2 regions of the Sphingobium sp. WTD-1 genome follow, and region 2 is predicted to be linked to the other one. Evidence: riboswitches for the same ligand, from Rfam matches in the RefSeq annotation. Region 2 holds a riboswitch; the other holds the start of a gene.

Region 1 (9,400 bases), 1.1 Mb from region 2:
CGCGCGCCTTCCAGCCCGGATCGCCGGCATAGCTGATCGTGTCGGTCAGCAGATTGTTGCTGCTGTGATAGACGTCGCCGCGCAGATAGGTGGTGAAATTCACCTCCTGGCCAAGGCCGGTCAGCTTGCGTAGATTCCATTCGAACGCGGCAAAGGCGCGCTGGGTGTCCTGACCGTCGGTCCGGGTGATCGCCAGCGTATTGGCCTGGAACTGCATCTGACCGCCGAGCAGCGGATCCTTCATCCGCAGCCGATAGTCCATGACCGGCAGCGCGATCGGCATCTGGCCCTGGGGGTCATCGACGCGCAGCGTCTGCACCGCCCAGCCGGCGAGCGAGAAATAGCTGTTCTCGCCGATCCGCTGGACGCCCAGGGTCGAACGCAGCCGGTCGTCGCGGCTGATGTCGTAGCGGCGCAGGAAGGTGCGGTCAGTGGCGACCCGGATCGACCCGTTGACGCTCCATTCGGGCGACAGCTGCATGCCGCCGCTGGCGTCGATCGCGCCGCGAATATCCTTTTGCGAATCGGTCGGCGTGATGCCGCTCGACCGGCTGCCATAGGTGGCATAGCCGGTGATCTGATAGGCGCCGCGATCGTAGAGATGACGGAAATTGCCTTCGATCATCGGCAGCGAATCGCTGTAGACGTGCGGCGTGACGGTCAGGTCGCGATTGGGTGCGAGCTTGAGATAATAGGGGACCGCAACCTCGAAGCCATTGACCCGGTCATAACGGATATTGGGGACCAGAAGGCCGCTGCCACCATCGTCGCCGACCGGATGCGACAGGCCCGGCACCGGGATCAGCGGCAGGCCGAACAGCTCGACATTGGCGCGGGTGTAGGAGACGCGCTGCTTGGTCGGGTCATAGACGACCTTGACTGCGTTGATCTGCCAGGTCGGTTCCTTGGGACAGCCGTCGCTGCCCTCCACCGGACAGCCGGTATAGGCGGCGTGGTGCAGCGTATAGACGCCATTGACCCGCTCGCCTTTGGTCGCGGCCATGCGGCCGCCCTTCTGGAGGACCAGCAATATATTGTCGACCGCGCCATCCTTCAGCGTATCGGTGACATCGAAGCGATCACCATAGGCGACATTGCCGTCCGGATCGATCACCGAGACGGCGCCCTGCGCCTCCACCTTGCCGGTGTTGAGGTCCCACACGATCTTGTCGGCGCGCAGCCGGTTGCCGTCGCGCAGCAACTGGACATTGCCGGTGGCGGTCACGACCTGACTGTTGGTGTCATATTCCAGCGTATCGGCGGCGAAGCCGATTTCCTGGTCATTGTCGGGCACCGGCGCGTCGGGCGCGCTGATCGGCGTCTGGGGCTCGTTCAGCTTGGGCTCGGGCGCCTGTTGCGCATGGGCCAGCGGCGCCGCGAGCAGGCAGGACGAGGCAGCGCCGGCAAGCAGCGCCTGTTTGAACGACAGGGGAAACACGGAAATCTGCAAGCGTAGGGGCCTCTTTGTGGGCACTTCTGGTCCCTGCCTATCGCACTGCTTGGCTCGCGCCGCAATCGCTGCTCGCATTCGGGACGGCGGAAATCCGCCGAATGGCTTTGCAGAGCGGCAAAGCCGCACTATCTGGCTGAAACAAGAACGACACGGCATTCCAGAGAAAAGGCCCCCAGATGGACATCCAATTCAGCCCCACGCGCCCCCAGGTCGACACGTTGGTCCTTGCCGTGGCGAAGGGGACTGTCGACAGCCTGCCGCTCGCCGCATCGGCCACGCTGGTCGCCGGCGCCGCCGCCGCGCGCTTCGCCGGTGAGGCGGGCGGCAGCGTCGAGAGCTTCGTCGAGGAAGGCGGCGCGGTGCTGCGCGTCCTGCTGCTGGGCATCGGCAATGGCAGCGCGGCCGACCTGGAGCGGGCTGGCGGCGCGCTGACCGCCAAGCTGTCAACCAGCGGCGCGACCCACGCAGCGGTCGAATTCCCGGCCGGCGTCAGTGGCGAGGATGCCGCCCGGCTGGGCCTGGGCGCGCTGCTGCGCAGCTGGCGGATCGACACCTATCGCACGCGTCAGCCCGAAAAAGCCAAGCCGACGCTGGCGACCGTGACGATCGTCGCGACCGGCGCCGAGACCGAATGGGCCAAGCTGTCGGCGGTCGCCGCCGGTGTCGCCTTCACCCGCGAACTGGTGTCGGAACCGGCCAACATCCTCTATCCCGAAAGCTTCGTCGCGCGCTGCCAGCATCTGGCTGACCTCGGCGTCAAGATCACCGTGCTGGACCGTGCGGCGATGACGGACCTCGGCATGGGCGCGCTGCTGGGCGTGGCGCAGGGGTCTGCGCGTGAGGCGCGGCTGCTGGCGATGGAATGGGACGGCACCGATGGCGCCGCCGATAAGCCCGTGGTGTTCGTCGGCAAGGGCGTGACCTTCGACACCGGCGGCATTTCGCTCAAGCCTGGGCCGGGCATGGAAGACATGAAGTGGGACATGGGCGGCGCCGGCGCCGTCGCTGGTGCCATGAAGGCGCTGGCCGGTCGCAAGGCCAAGGCCCGTGTCGTCGGCATCTGTGGCCTGGTCGAGAATATGCCCGACGCCAATGCCCAGCGCCCCGGCGACATCGTGACGTCGATGTCGGGCCAGACGATCGAGGTGCTGAACACCGACGCGGAAGGCCGGCTGGTGCTGTGCGACGCGGTGACCTGGGCGCAGAAGACCTATGAACCCGAAGTGGTGATCGACCTCGCCACCCTGACCGGCGCGATGATGATCGCGCTCGGCAGCGAGCATGGCGGCCTGTTCGCCAACGACGATGCGCTGGCCGACGATCTGCTGGCGGCGGGCAAGACCAGCGGCGAGAAGCTGTGGCGCTTCCCGCTGTCGGAGGCCTATGACAAGCTGATCGACAGCCCGATCGCCGACATGAAGAATATCGGCCCGCGCTTCGCTGGCTCGATCACCGCTGCCCAGTTCATCAAGCGCTTCGTCAATGACGGCGTGAAGTGGGCGCATCTCGACATTGCCGGCATGGTCTGGTCGGACAAGCCCGGCGCCACCGCCGACAAGGGCGCGACCGGCTATGGCGTGCGCCTGATCGACCAGCTGGTGGCCGACAAGTTCGAGCGCTGAAGCCGGTGCAGGTCGACTTCTACCAGCTGAGCCGGGATCCCGTGGAAGGGGTGCTGCCTGCGATCGCGGCGCGCATCCTGGACATGGGCGCGCGGCTGCTGGTGGTGGCCGACGAGCCGGAACGGCTGGCCCGCATATCGGCGGGGCTATGGGCGGGGCCACCCGAAAGCTTCCTGGCCAACGGCCTGGCAGGCGACGGGGTGGACGCCGCCCAGCCGGTGCTGCTGGCGCAGAGCTGCGATGCGGCCAATGGCGCCAGGCATATCGCGCTGGCGGATGGGGTGTGGCGCGAGGAGGCGCTGGGCTTCGATCGCGCCTTCTATTTCTTCGACGCGGACACGATCGACGGGGCGCGGGCCAGTTGGCGCGCGCTTAGCAAGCGCGAGGGCGTGACCCCGCGCTTCTGGCGGCAGGAAGGCCGCAAATGGGTGCAGGGGCCCTGAACGCCGGGAAATAGGGGCTGATACGAAGGCCCCTTGCCCCCCTCTTGCGAAGTCATTCGCCCCGGTCTAAAGGGCGCGCAACTTTATTCCAACAATCCGGAGTTATGAGGGCCATGGCCGTCACGCGCACTTTTTCGATCATCAAGCCCGACGCAACCCGTCGCAACCTGACCGGCGCCGTCACCAAGATGCTGGAAGAAGCCGGCCTGCGCGTCGTCGCTTCCAAGCGCATCCGCATGAGCCGCGAACAGGCTGAAGGCTTCTATGCCGTTCACAAGGAACGCCCCTTCTTTGCTGACCTGGTCGCCTTCATGATCTCGGGCCCGGTCGTCGTCCAGGTTCTGGAAGGCGAAAACGCCGTGACCCGCAACCGCGACATCATGGGCGCCACCAATCCGGCCAATGCCGACGCCGGCACCATCCGCAAGGAACTGGCCGAATCGATCGAAGCCAATTCGGTCCATGGTTCGGACAGCGAAGAAAATGCCGCGATCGAGATCGCCTATTTCTTCAAGCCCGAAGAAATCGTCGGCTAAACCCGACACCCGTCCCCGGACGAGCAAAAGGCCCGGCGCTCCCCCAAGGAGCGGCCGGGTTTTTTGTTGCTGGGGATGATCGGTGGTAGGCGACTGTCCGTAATCCTCCCCAAGCAAGCTTGGGGAGGAACTGAGACGTCAGCTTGCGGCCTGTCCGAACTTGGCCGTGCAGCCCTAGCCTTTTGTCTGGCGGGCCCAGCGGGCGTCGATCTTTGCCTGGGCGTCGGCGCCCTGGGCGTGGCTGACCAGGGACAGGCCGCGCAGGGTCAGCTTGTGGCCGGACAGCCATTTGCCGGCGATGCCATAGCCGATGTCGTAGACGGTGGAATCGCTGTGCGTGTCGCCATTGACGACGAACTGGGTGACGATGGTCACCGGCAGTTTCTCGTCGCCGATGCTGTCGTCGGGCAGCTTGGCGGCGTTGCGCGCCTTTTTCAGGGCATCCTCGAACCAGCCGGCCTCGATCCGCGGTTCGCCGGTGGTGTCGACCGGGGCGATGCCGAGCGCCCTGGGGAAATGGATGGTCTGGCTCTGCACCAGCTGATCGGGATCGGCGGGCTTGAGCGTCAGCCGGCTGTCGCCATCGGCTGCGGCGTTCAGCACCAGCCGGGCGGCGCGGGCGGAGGCCTTGCTGCTTTCGGCGGCCTTGCTGGCGCGCTCGTCCTTCTTGTCGGCCCAGTTGAGATAGAGGGTGAGGGCGGAGATCAGCACGGCGGCCACCGCCAGCAACTCACCAAGCGTGATCCAGCGTCGGCGGATACGGGCGGCTTCCTCCTTGCGGGTCTCCTGCTTGGCCTCGGGGCTGTCGCTCATCGGATCAGGCCGTCTGTGGCGGGACTTCGAACTTGTCGATCACCCATTCCTCGGCCTGCGCCTCGCCGATCCATTCCTGCATCCAGGGATGGGCGATGATCGCGCGCATATAGGCTTCGGCAAAGCGGGCGACCGGCAGCTGATAGGTGATGAAGCGGGTAACGACCGGCGCGAACATCAGGTCGACGGCGCCGAACTCGCCGAAAAGTAAATCGCCCTCGCCACCATAACGGGCGCGGGCCTGGGCCCAGAGCTGCATGATCCGGCTGATGTCGTGGGCGACGGCTTCCGACGGCGGGACCGGATCATAGATCTGGCGGATGTTCATGCTGTGCTCGCGGCGGAGCGCGGCGAAGCTGCTGTGCATTTCGGCTGCCATCGAGCGAGCCATGGCGCGAGCGCCTGGATCGGTCGGCCAGAACTGGTCGCCCCCGGCCTTTTCATTGAGATATTCGACGATGGCCAGGCTGTCCCACACGACGATGTCGTCGCCATCCCACAGGATCGGCACCTTGCCGGAGGAGGGGGCGAACTCATCGCCCTCGCGACGCTTTTCCCATTCCTCGTCATAGAGGGGGACCACCACTTCCTCGAACGGAAGGCCGGACAGCTTGCATGCCAGCCAGCCGCGCAGTGACCAGCTCGAATAGGCCTTGTTGCCAATGAACAGCTTCATCATGGCCATGTCTTAGCCGGGCGGGCTTCGATAAGTCGAGAGCCGATAGAGAGGGCTTTCCACTTCGCGTCGAAACGCCTAAGGGGCGGCCATCCCCGGGGGGCCGCTCATGCGCGGCTGAGAGGTGGTCAGCAGACCACGACCCGCTGAACCTGATCCGGCTGATACCGGCGTAGGGAGGGCAAGGCGGCAGGTCCGTCGTCCCTCCTGTGGAGTGGACGTGAGATGAAGACTGCCCGATTGCCCCATGTTGGAAGCGCCTGCCTGACGCTGGCCCTGTTGATGATCGCATCGCCCGCGATGGCGGAGGATGAGCTGGACCAGTCGACCAATATCCAGGTCGTCGGCCATCCCGACCCCGAAGGCCTGTTGCCCGACCAGAGCGCGCCCAAGGCGGTCAGCGCGATCTCCACCGACTTCATCATCAAGCAGGCGCCGACGCTCAATGCGTTCCAGCTGGTCAACCTGCTGCCCGGCGCCAATGTCTCGTCCAGCGACCCCTATGGCCTGTCGGCATCGTCCAGCCTGACGCTGCGCGGCCTGGGCCAGGACCAGATCGGCGTGCTGATGGAAGGCGCGCCGCAGAACGACATCGGCTATTATTATGCCTATCCCTCGCAATTCGCCGATGCGGAGAATGTGCGGCAGGTGATGCTGGCGCAGGGCGCGGCAGACATTGACTCGCCGGTGGTGGCGGCGGCCGGTGGCCTGTTGTCGCTGACGCTGGATGATCCCAGGGCCGAGGCGGGCGGCCTCGTCAACCTGTCGGTCGGTTCCTATGACGAACGGCGCGTCTTTGCGCGGATCGACACGGGACGGATCGGGTCGACCGGGCTGAAGGCTTTCATTTCCTATTCCAACAACCGTGCCGACAACTGGCGCGGGGCGGGACATGACCAGCGCCAGCATATCGATGCCAAGCTGCTGAACGAATGGGGCGAGGGCAACCGGGCGAGCATCGCCTTTTCCTTCAACGACGCCAAGACATCGACCTATCCCAGCCCCAGCAAGACGGACTGGGAAGCCTCTGGCCGGGGCTATAATTTCGACGAGGCCTATAGCGAGGGGAATACCAACTACTGGCGCCTCTATCGCGCGCCGTTCCGCAATTTCTATGTCGCGGCGCCCGTCCACCTGAAGCTGAGTGACACGCTGAGCTTCGACAGCAGCGCCTATCTGCAGATGGGGCATGGCAATTCGCCCTATGGCACGCAGCTCGCCACCACCGGCAATTATCTGGGCACCGAGGAACTGACCCAGCCGATCGACCTGCCCGGTGCGGTCGATGGCGTCGCCACGGTGCTGGGCAACTGGACCGGCAAGCAGTTCCGCGTCGGCGACGTCAGCAAGCTGACTCTGCAGGCCGGCGCGCATCGGATCGTGGCTGGCCTGTGGTTCGACTATGGCACAGACCGGGTGACGCAATCCTATACGTCGATCGATGCCGATGGCCGGCCGGTGGACCCGTGGGGCTATCAGGACAAGGCGATCCGCACCGCCGACGGGCGGCTGCTGGCTTATGAAAATCAGCGCACGGAGACGGTCACCAAGGGCTTCTTCCTGTCCGACAGCATTGCGGTGACGCCCAAGCTGGGCATCGACATCGGTTTCAAGGGCGTCAACCTGCTGCGCAACGGCCGCAATTATCTGCCCGGCCCGCAATCGACGGTGCGGATCGACAGCTTTGCCGCGCTGCCGCGGGCGGCGATCCATTATCAGCTGGACGACCGGCAGCAGCTGTTCGCCAACATCACCACCAATTTCCGCACGCCCAACGAGTTTGCGCTCTACAACAGCTATTATGGCGGCGAACTGGTGAGCCAGGGCACCGACGGCCTGAAGAATGAATATTCGATCTCGCAGGAGCTGGGCTATCGCTATATCGGCCCCAGCCTGTCCTTCTCGCTGACCGGTTTCCATTATCATTTCCGCAACCGCCAGGTGGCGACGGTGATCGACAGCGGCGGCGCGCTGGTCAATTCGACCATCAACGCCGGCAGCCAGAGCAGCTATGGCCTGGATGGCGAGATCGACTATCGCCCGGCCAAGGGGATGAGCATCTATGCTTCGGCCGAATATCTGCACACGCGCCTGAACGACGATCTGGCGATCAACGGCGATTATCTGCCGACCAGGGGCAAGCGGGCGGTATCGGCCCCCAGCTTCCAGTTCGCGCTGGGCAGCACCTATGATGATGGCCGGCTGTTCGGCAGCAGCGCGCTCAAATATGTCGGCCGCCAATATGCGACCTTCATGAATGACGAGAGCATCAAGGGCTATGCCACGCTGGACCTGTCGGTGGGCGTCCATCTGGCCGGGCTGATCGATGCGCAGGTGATGGATCTGCGCATCAACGCGATCAACGTCACCAATCCGCGTGTCCTGTCGGGCGTCTATTCGATCAGCACCAACGCGCAGGATACGGTCGGGCGCAACGGCACGCTGATCGCCGGTTCGGCGCCGACCTATTATGTCGGCAGCGGGCGCGCCGTGGTGGCGACGCTGTCGCGCGCCTTCTGACGATGAGCGCCGCCACTCCGCATCTGGTCCATGGCATGGGGCTGGCGCTGGAGGCGCCGGCCTGGCCGGCGATCACTGTGGACGAGGCAGCGGCGGTGCTGGCCCATTTTCCCGACGCTGGCCGGCTGGCGGCGCTGGCCTGGCATTCGCCGCGCCCCTTTTCGGCGGCAGCGCTGGTCGAGACGGATCGCGGCCCGCTGTTCCTGAAGCGGCATCACCAGCGCTTGCGCACGCCGGCGGCGCTGGCCGAGGAGCATGGCTATATGGCGCATCTGCGCGGTGCCGGGCTGGCGGTGCCCGATGTGCTGTGCGCCACCGATGGCGCCGGCGCGATTGCGCTGGGCGAATGGAGCTATGAGCTGCATCGCCAGGCACCGGGCCTCGATCTCTATCGCGATCGCCAGTCCTGGACGCCCTTCCTGTCGCCCGATCACGCCTTTGCGGCTGGTGTCGCGCTGGCGCAACTGCATCGGGCGGCAGCCGGTTTCGATGCGCCGGCACGCGGAGCGCATCCGCTGGTGTCGAGCTTCACGATCTTGCCCGCCGTTGATCCGCTGGCCGCAGCGGACGCCTATGTCGCGGCACGGCCCGCGGTGGCGGCCTTCCTGGCGGACATGCCCTGGCGGTCGGAACTGGGGCGGCTGTTCGCGGCACTGGGGCAGGGGCTGGCGCCGCGGCTGGCGGAGCTGCCTGCGCTCTGGACCCATAATGACTGGCACCCTTCCAACCTGCTGTGGTCGGCGCAAGGCGTGGTGAGCAGCATCTTCGATTTCGGCCTGTCGACCCGCAGCTGCGCCCTGCATGATCTGGCCACCGCGATCGAGCGGACGGCGATTCCCTGGCTGACGCTGGATCAGGGGCGGCTGGCCGAGCCGGCGGATGTGGAGGGCGCGCTGGCCTTGCTGGCGGGCTATTGCAGTGTGCTGGCGCTGGCGCCTGCCGAGATCGATACGCTGCTGCACCTGCTGCCGCTGGTCCATATCGAATTCGCCCTGACCGAGATCGACTATTTCTTCAGCATATTGGCCGATCGCGAAGGCGCGATGCTGGCCTGGCAGGCCTATCTGGTCGGCCATGCCGACTGGTTCCTGTCCGACGAGGGGCAGGGCTTTCTGGCGCGGCTCCATCAGGGAGTGGCCGGCTGATGTCTGTGCTGGAGATCATTGCCGTCATCATCAGCTTCCTTGGCATCTGGCTGACGGCGCGGCGGCATTTGCTGTGCTGGCCGATCAACCTGATGGCCTGCGCCCTGTATGCCAAGCTGTTCCTGGACGTGCGCCTCTATGCCGACATGGTGCTGCAGGGGCTGTTCGGCATCGCCATCGTATATGGCTGGG
Region 2 (9,400 bases):
ACACAGCGCCAACGCCCCTGATGCAACTGTTCAGATGACGAGCGACTAGGCGCAGTCGGGCGCAGTCGGGCGCAGTCGGGCGCAGCCTATCCCAGAAACGCTGCGCCCAATTCGACATCAATCATGCTCCCTGCCACCAGCGCCCATATAGAGTTCGCTGCCGGTTTCCTTGAAGAGTTTGCTCATCTCTTCCATGCCTTTCAAGGCCGCGGCCTTGCTGGCTTCCGCCACTTCCGCGCCGGTCAGGCCCGCTTCGAGGAAGCCGTCGGCGGGCTGGTTCTTCTTTGCCGCAAAGTCCCTCACTTCCTGCGTGATCTTCATCGAGCAGAATTTGGGGCCGCACATGGAGCAGAAATGGGCCGACTTGGCGCCCTCGGCCGGCAGGGTCTGGTCATGATATTGTTCGGCCGTATCGGGATCGAGCGACAGGTTGAACTGGTCGCGCCAGCGGAATTCGAAGCGGGCGCGGCTGAGCGCGTCGTCGCGGACCTTGGCGGCCGGATGCCCCTTGGCAAGGTCGGCGGCGTGGGCGGCCAGCTTGTAGGTGACGACGCCGACCTTCACATCGTCGCGGTCGGGCAGGCCCAGATGCTCCTTGGGCGTGACGTAGCAGAGCATCGCCGTGCCATACCAGCCGATCTGCGCCGCGCCGATCCCGCTGGTGATATGGTCATAGCCCGGCGCGATGTCGGTGGTGAGCGGCCCCAGCGTATAGAAGGGCGCTTCGCCGCAGACCTGGAGCTGCTTTTCCATATTCTCCTTGATCTTGTGCATGGGCACATGACCCGGCCCTTCGATCATCACCTGCACATCCTGTTTCCAGGCGCGGTGGGTCAGTTCGCCCAGCGTGTAGAGTTCGGAGAATTGGGCTTCGTCATTGGCGTCGGCGATCGAGCCGGGGCGCAGGCCATCGCCCAGCGAATAGGCGATGTCATAGGCCTTCATGATCTCCGTAATCTCGTCGAAATGATCGTAGAGGAAGCTCTCCTTGTGGTGCGCCAGGCACCATTTCGCCATGATCGATCCGCCGCGCGAGACGATGCCGGTGACGCGCCTGGCCGCCATCGGGATATAGGCGAGGCGCACGCCCGCATGGATGGTGAAATAGTCGACGCCCTGTTCGGCCTGTTCGATGAGGGTATCGCGGAAGATATCCCAGGTCAGCTCCTCGGCGATGCCGCCGACCTTTTCGAGCGCCTGATAGATGGGGACGGTGCCGATCGGCACGGGCGAGTTGCGGATGATCCATTCGCGTGTGTCGTGGATGTTGCGGCCGGTGGAGAGGTCCATCACCGTGTCGGCGCCCCAGCGGATCGACCAGACCAGCTTGTCGACTTCGGACGCGACATCGGAGGCGACAGCGCTGTTGCCGATATTGGCGTTGATCTTCACCAGGAAATTGCGACCGATTGCCATCGGCTCGGATTCCGGGTGATTGATGTTGGACGGGATGATGGCGCGACCACGGGCGACTTCATCGCGGACGAATTCGGGCGTCACATAGTCGGGGATGGAGGCGCCCCAGCTTTCGCCGTCGCGGACATATTCCTTCAGGCGGGCGCGGCCGAGATTCTCCCGCTCCGCCACATATTCCATTTCCGGGGTGATGATGCCGCGCCGGGCATAATGCATCTGGGAGACGTTCATGCCGGGCTTGGCGCGCAGCGGGCGCTTCACGACATTGGGGAAAGGCTGGACGCCGCCCGAGCGATCGGGGCCTTTGAGGCCATTATCTTCCGGTCGGATTTCGCGCGCGTCATATTCCTCGACATCGTCGCGCTCGCGGATCCAGTCGCGGCGCAGCTGCTGGAGGCCGGCCATGATGTCGATATGCGCGTCCGGATCGGTATAGGGGCCGGACGTGTCATAGACTCGGACCGGCGGCTCGCCGCTGCCCGGTTCCAGATGGATTTCGCGCATGGCGACCTTGCGCGGGCCGACATGGATCTTCTTCGAGCCGCGAATGGCTCCCGTAGTAACGCGCATTTCGGTGCGGGCGGGGACGTCTGCCATATTGTCTCTCTCCTTCAGGCGGAAAGAGAGTGCGGGCGGTGTCACGGGGCGAGTGGCACGACGCGCTTCCCTCCCTACGCCAGTGTCAACTGGATCAGGTTCAGCGGGTCGCGGCCACAAAGCCGCCTCTCAACCGTCTGCGGACGGTCCCCCGGGGATATGGGCATTGGATAGCGCAAGCGCGGCGGCAGGGGAAGCCCCTCGCGATCCGCTTGCCTTGCGCCGGGGCGATGGAAACCATAATTGGGAAGGGCCACAGCAAGAGGCCGATCGTGCGGAACAGCCAGCCACCCCATCCCGATTCCGAGAAAGCCCGGCGCAAGGCGTTGCGGCATGAGATGCGGATGGTGGCGGTGCGGCCGCGGCGCTGGGGGCTGTGGCTGCTGACGCTGGGGGCGCTGCTGCTGATCCTGCCGTCGGCCTTTGGCGTTCACAGCCTGATGGGCTGGTCGCCGATGCTGCTGGGGCTGGTCGCCTGTGCTGCGGCACTGCCCTTGCTGGTGGCGGGGGCGGTGCTGCGACGGCGTTACCTGCGGGGACAGCTCGCGCGGGATTGAGGACAATGAGCGGGGCGCAATGAAGAGGTTTTTGACGATGGTTTCTGCTGCCCTGCTGACCGGCGCTGCTGCGCCCGCCCCCGACGCGCCTGCCGACGATCCGTTCGTCTGGCTGGAGGACTGGACCGGGCCGCGCGCAATGCAGTGGGTGGAGGCGGAGAACAAGGCGACCGTCGTCACGCTGCAGGGCGATCCGCGCTATGCCGGCTATTACAGGCAAGCGCTGGCGATCGCATCGGCCAAGGACCGGATCGCGATGCCGATGCTGATCCACGGCCGCATCTATAATTTCTGGCGCGATGCCGACCATCCGCAGGGCGTGTGGCGTTATACGTCCGAGGCTGATTATGCATCGGCGTCGCCGAGCTGGACGACGGTGCTGGACCTGGATGCCTTGTCCAGAGCGGAAGGCAGGAAATGGGTGTGGAAGGGCGCCACCATCCTCGACCCCGAGGAACGGATCGCGCTGCTGGCGCTGTCGGACGGCGGCGAGGATGCTGTGCGGCTGCGCGAGTTCGACCTGGTCGACGGCCGGTTCGTGCCGGGCGGGTTCGACATTCCCAATGCCAAGCAGAATGCCGAATGGCTGGACAAGGATAGGCTGCTGCTGTCGCGCGACTGGGGGGCGGAAAGCCTGACCAAATCGGGCTACCCCTTCATCATCAAGACGCTGAAGCGCGGGCAGAAACTGGACGACGCACAGGAGCTGTTTCGCGGCGCGGCGAGCGACCAGCTGATGTCGATGCCCATCCTGCTGAGCGATGGCCAGGGCAATCGGGCGGCCTTCCTGTTTCGCGGCGTCACCTTCTTCGGCAACGAGACCTGGCTGCTGACGGCGCAGGGGACGAAGCGGCTGGCGCTGCCGGCCAAAAGCCAGTTGCAGGGCATGGTCGACGGGCAGGTGCTGATCCAGACCAGCGAGGCGTGGCAGAGCGGCGGCGTAACCGTGCCGGCGGGGGCGCTGGCGAGCGTGGCGCTGAAAGCGTTGCAGGAGGGCGGGGTGCTGGCGCCCGAGATTTTGTTCGCGCCGACGCCACGCCAGTCGATCGACAGGGTGGTGGCGACGAAGAACCGGGTCGTGCTGAGCCTCAATGACAATGTGCGCGGGCGGGTGCGGGTCTATGCGCGCGGGGCAAAGGGATGGAGCGCGCAGCCGGTCGACCTGCCCGACAATGCGACGATCAGCACGGTCGCCGCATCCGACAAGAGCGACAAGGTCTATCTGAGCGTCGCGGGCTTCCTGGCGCCGACGACATTATGGACGATGGACGCGGCCGACCCGAAACCGGTGCAGGTGAAGGCGATGCCGGCGCGGTTCGATGCGGCGGGGCTGGTGGTCGAGCAGTTCGAGGCAGTGTCGAGCGACGGGACCAAGATTCCCTATTTCATCGTCCACAAGAAGGGGATGACGCCCGACGGCAGCACGCCGACGATCATGACCGCCTATGGCGGCTTCGAGGTGCCGATGACGCCCAGCTATGCCGCGATCACCGGCAAGCTGTGGCTGGAGCGGGGCAATAGTTTCGTGCTGGCCAATATCCGCGGCGGCGGCGAGTTCGGCCCGGCCTGGCATGAGGCGGGCCTCAAGACCAGGCGCCAGATCATCTATGATGATTTCGCGGCGGTGGCGCAGGATATATTCACGCGCAAGCTGTCGAGCCCGCAGAAGTTCGGCATCTATGGCGGATCCAATGGCGGGCTGCTGATGGGGGTGGAGTTCAACCAGCATCCCGAGTTGTGGAACGGGGTGGTGATCCAGGTGCCGCTGCTCGACATGATCCGATACGAGCAGATCGCGGCCGGTGCATCCTGGGTCGATGAATATGGCAGCGTGTCGGTGCCGGAGGAAAAGGCGTTCCTCGAGAAGATTTCGCCCTATGCCAATATCCGCAAGGGGGGGACCTATCCCACGCCCTATATCTGGACCACGACCAAGGACGACCGGGTCGGGCCGCAGCATGCGCGCAAGTTCGCCGCGCGGCTGAAGGATCATGGCCTGCCCTATCTCTTCTACGAGGATACCGCCGGCGGCCATTCGGGCGACGCCGATATCGAGCAGGGCGCCCGGTTGCAGGCGATGCAGATGGTCTATTTCAGCCAAAGGCTGGAGGGGAAATAGGGGTGCAAAAGGAAGCGGGATCCCGGATCAAGTCCGGGATGACGTCGTTCAATGAGGGGATAGCCGGGGCTTACGCGAACGGAAATTGCGAGAATCTTTGGCCAAGCGACAGTTTCGCATTGCATTGCAGCAAAGCGTGGTTTCTGATCGCATCATGCTCAAGGCCGCGCTGCACCACCTGACCGCCTATCGCTACAACCGCCCGATCCGTCTGGGTCCGCAAGTGATAAGATTGCGGCCCGCGCCGCACAGTCGCACCAAGATCCCCAATTATGCGCTGAAGATCGAGCCGGCGAACCATTTCCTCAACTGGCAGCAAGACCCGCACGGCAACTGGCTGGCACGGATCGTCTTTCCCGATCCGGTCGACCATTTCAGTATCGAGGTCGACCTGCTGGCCGATCTGGATATCATCAACCCGTTCGACTTCTTCGTCGAACCCTATGCGGAAAATTACCCCTTCACCTATGACGAGCAGCTGGAGACCGATCTGGCCGCTTATTATGACGTCGAGGCGCAGGGGCCGCTGTTCGAGGCGCTGGTCGCGCAGCATGCGTCGTTCGAGGGACGGACGATCGATTTCCTCGTCGATGTGAACAGCAAGCTGCAACAGCGCATCGGCTACGTCATCCGCATGGAAACCGGGGTGCAGACGCCCGAGGAGACGCTGGACATCGGCACCGGATCGTGCCGCGATTCCGCCTGGCTGCTGGTGCAGCTGCTGCGACGCCTCGGCTTTGCCGCCCGCTTCGTGTCGGGCTATTCGATTCAACTTGTTGCCGATGTAGAGCCGATCGAAGGGCCCAAGGGCGTCACCCAGGATGTGGTCGACCTGCATGCCTGGGCCGAGGCCTATGTGCCCGGCGCCGGCTGGATCGCGCTTGATGCGACCAGCGGCATGTTTGCGGGCGAGGGCCATATCCCGCTCTGCGCCACGCCCCATTATCGGTCCGCCGCGCCGATCAGCGGCATGGCCGAACCGGCCGAGGTCGATTTCAATTTTGCGATGAATGTCAGCCGCATTGCCGAAGCGGTGCGGATCACCAAGCCCTTTACCGAGGGGCGCTGGGCGTCGCTGATGGCGCTGGGCGAACAGGTGGACGCCGACCTGATCGCGCAGGATGTGCGGCTGACCACCGGCGGCGAGCCGACCTTCGTCGCGGTCGACGACCCGCAGGCCGGCGAATGGAATGGTGATGCGGTGGGGCCGACCAAGGCGGGCTATGCCGACCGACTGATCCGGCGGCTGCGCGACCGCTTTGCGCCGGGCGCGCTGCTGCACCATGGCCAGGGCAAATGGTATCCGGGCGAAAGCCTGCCGCGCTGGGGCTATTCGATCTACTGGCGAGCGGACGGCGTACCGATCTGGCGCGATGCCGGGCTGATCGCGGGCGAGCCGGAGGCGGGCGATACGACCATTACCGCCGAGGATGCCGGCCGCTTCCTGACCGCCATGGCGGACGGGCTGGGGGTCGAGACGGACTTCGTCCAGCCGGTGTTCGAGGATGCACTGGCCTGGTCGGTGAAGGAGGCGGAACTCCCCGCCAATACCGAGCCGGGCGACCCCAAGTTCGACAATCCCGAGGAGCGCAGCCGGATGGTGCGCGCGTTCGAGGGCGGCCTTTCCAAGACGGTGGGCTATGTGCTGCCGATCCAGCGCTGGCAGACGCAGGCGAGCGCGCCGCGCTGGCAGAGCGAGGTGTGGAAGGTGCGGCGCAAGGCGCTGTTCGCGGTGCCGGGGGATTCCGCACTGGGATACCGCCTGCCGCTGGGCACCCTGCCCTATGTGCCGCCGTCCGATTTCCCCTATATCCACCCGCAGGATACGAGCGAACCGCGCGAACCGCTGGCCGATTATCGTGCCGAGGCGGAAGCCCCGGCAGAACGGTTCGAGCGGTCCGAGGTGACTCAGGCCGAGCATCAGGACCGACATGAACAGGTGTTCATCGAAGGGGCGGTGCGCACCGCTGTCACGGTGGAGCCGCGCGGCAATTTCCTGTCCGTCTTCATTCCGCCGGTGAAGACGCTGGACGATTATCTGGAGTTGATTGCGCAGGTCGAGAAGGTGGCCGAGGCGACCCGCATCCCGGTGCGGATCGAGGGCTATGCGCCGCCGTCCGACCCGCGCGTCAACGTGCTGAAGGTGACGCCCGACCCCGGCGTGGTCGAGGTGAATATCCAGCCGGCGACAAGCTGGGCGGAAACGGTGGCGATCACCCAGGGCGTCTATGAGGATGCCCGCGAGGTGAAGATGACCGCCGACAAGTTCATGGTCGATGGCCGGTCGGTCGGCACCGGCGGCGGCAATCATCTGGTGCTGGGCGGGGCGAGCGTCAACGACAGCCCGTTCATCCGCCGGCCGGACTTGCTCAAGAGCTTCGTCCTCTACTGGCAGCGGCACCCCGCGCTCTCCTATCTGTTTTCCGGCATGTTCATCGGCCCGACCAGCCAGGCGCCGCGCATCGACGAGGCGCGGCACGACAGCCTGTATGAACTGGAGATCGCGCTGGCGCAGGTGCCCAATCCGGTGCGCGACGGCGCGGACAAGCTGCCGCCGCCCTGGCTGGTCGACCGGCTGTTCCGCAACCTGCTGGTCGACGTGACCGGCAACACCCACCGCACCGAAATCTGCATCGACAAGCTGTTCTCGCCCGATGGGCCGACCGGGCGCCTGGGCCTCGTCGAGTTTCGCGGGTTCGAGATGCCGCCAGACCCGCAGATGAGCCTGGCCCAGCAATTGCTGCTGCGCGCGCTGACCGCCTGGTTCTGGCGCGAGCCGCAGCAGGGCAATCTGGTGCGCTGGGGCACGGCGCTGCACGACCGTTTCTTCCTGGGCCATTTCGTCTGGGCCGATTTCCTGGAGGTGCTGAACGACCTGCGCCAGGCGGGCTATGATTTCGATCCCAACTGGTTCGAGGCGCAGCGCCAGTTCCGCTTCCCGGTGCATGGCAGCGTGGAGGCCGGCGGCGTCGGGCTGGAAATCAGCCATGCGCTGGAGCCGTGGAACGTGCTGGGTGAAACCGGCGCGATCGGCGGCACCGTGCGCTATGTCGACAGTTCGACCGAGCGGTTGCAGGTGCGCGCGTCGGGCCTGGTCGCCGGGCGCCATATCGTCAGCTGCAACGGCCGGCGGGTGCCGATGACGCCGACCGGCGTGCCGGGCGAGGCGGTGGGCGGCGTGCGGTACAAGGCATGGGCGCCGGCCAATTGCCTGCACCCGAATCTGCCCGCCAATGCGCCGCTGACCTTCGATGTCTTCGACAGCTGGAGCGGCCGGTCGCTGGGCGGCTGCGTCTATCATGTCGCCCATCCGGGCGGGCGCAATTATGACGATGTGCCGATCAACAGCTATGAGGCGGAGGCGCGGCGCAAGGCGCGGTTCCAGGATCATGGCCATACGCCCGGCCCGGTCGACATGCCGCCGGCCGAACCCCCGAGCGAATTTCCGATGACGCTGGACCTTCGGTTCAGGCATCCCGAATATTAGACGATGACCGACTCGCCTGTCCTGCCGGGTCTCGAAGCGTCCGGCTGGGCCGGCGACTATCTGGCGCGCGCGTCGGGCGGCGACCTGTTCGCCGGGGCGCCCGCGGAGATGGCGCCCCGCTGGCGGGCGATGCTGGATCGCCTGTCGGAACAGGGACAGGGCGATCCCGCGACGCTAGCCGGCAATGTCGAGCGACAGGCGCAGGATCTGGGCCTGGCGTTCCGCCTGACCGGCGACGAGCAGGAGCGGCCCTGGCCGCTGAGCCCGATCCCGATGCTGATCGGCGCGGGCGAATGGACCCGGATCGAGCAGGGGCTGATGCAGCGGGCCGAGCTGCTGGAGCGGGTGATCAGCGACATCTACAGCGGCCAGAGCCTGGTGCGCGAGGGCAAGCTGCCCGCCACGGTGGTGACCGGCAGCCCGCATTATTGGCGGGTGATGACCGGCGCGGCGCCACCGCGCGGCCATTATCTCCATTTCTATGCAGCGGACCTCGGGCGCGGGCCGGACGGCGAATGGCGGGTGCTGGCCGACCGGGTGCGCACGCCCGTGGGCGTCGGCTATGCGCTGGAGAACAGGCTGGCGCTGTCGCGCGCGACCGGCGACCTGCTCGGCGCGATGAACACGAGGCGGCTGGCGCCCTTCTTCGCCGATCTGCGCCGGGGCCTGGCGGTCGATTGCCAGCGCGCCGATCCGCGCATCGGCCTGCTGACGCCGGGCCGGTTCAACCAGAGCTATGCCGAACAGGCGCATCTGGCCCGTTATCTGGGCCTGATGCTGGTCGAGGGCGATGACCTGATCGTCAGCGACGGCCGCCTGTTCGTGCGCACGATCGAGGGGCTGAAGCGGATCGACGGGCTGTGGCGCTGGATGGACAGCCGCTTCCTCGACCCGCTGGCGTTCGACGGGGAATCGCGGATCGGCGTGCCCGACCTTTATGATGCCTGCGCGCGCGGCGGGCTGATGGTCAGCAACTGGCCCGGCGCGGGCGTGATCGAGGCGCGGGCCTTTGCCGCCTTCCTGCCGCAACTGGCCAAGGCGCTGCTGGGCACCGAATTGCTGCTGCCCAATATCGCCACCTGGTGGTGCGGGCAGGAGCGCGAGCGCGGCCATGTGACCGGCCATCTGGACGAATTGCTGGTGGCATCGGCGTTCGACCGCGATGCGGCGGGGCTTGGCTCGGCCCGGTCGGTGCAGGGGTCGACGCTGGACGCGGACCAGCGC

The links. Region 2 has a riboswitch for thiamine pyrophosphate ahead of thiC (phosphomethylpyrimidine synthase ThiC). Riboswitches for the same ligand answer to the same signal wherever they lie in the genome.
Region 1: it holds a riboswitch for thiamine pyrophosphate, as region 2 does, so the genes downstream of both, N6H05_RS23120 (TonB-dependent receptor) here and thiC (phosphomethylpyrimidine synthase ThiC) in region 2, are expected to answer to the same signal.

The regions. Positions count from the first base shown of each region.
Region 1 covers NZ_CP119127.1:4,651,915-4,661,314, reverse strand. The annotation lists gene N6H05_RS23150 (LPS-assembly protein LptD) at 1-1,450, opposite strand, end outside; gene N6H05_RS23145 (leucyl aminopeptidase) at 1,630-3,075, shown strand; gene N6H05_RS23140 (DNA polymerase III subunit chi) at 3,081-3,518, shown strand; gene ndk (nucleoside-diphosphate kinase) at 3,632-4,054, shown strand; gene N6H05_RS23130 (hypothetical protein) at 4,229-4,867, opposite strand; gene N6H05_RS23125 (glutathione S-transferase family protein) at 4,872-5,546, opposite strand; TPP riboswitch at 5,630-5,739, shown strand; gene N6H05_RS23120 (TonB-dependent receptor) at 5,769-8,063, shown strand; gene N6H05_RS23115 (phosphotransferase enzyme family protein) at 8,066-9,208, shown strand; gene pnuC (nicotinamide riboside transporter PnuC) at 9,208-9,400, shown strand, end outside.
Region 2 covers NZ_CP119127.1:661,395-670,794, forward strand. The annotation lists gene N6H05_RS03410 (DUF2199 domain-containing protein) at 1-26, opposite strand, end outside; gene thiC (phosphomethylpyrimidine synthase ThiC) at 118-2,013, opposite strand; TPP riboswitch at 2,068-2,177, opposite strand; gene N6H05_RS03420 (hypothetical protein) at 2,286-2,570, shown strand; gene N6H05_RS03425 (prolyl oligopeptidase family serine peptidase) at 2,590-4,689, shown strand; gene N6H05_RS03430 (transglutaminase family protein) at 4,844-8,176, shown strand; gene N6H05_RS03435 (circularly permuted type 2 ATP-grasp protein) at 8,180-9,400, shown strand, end outside.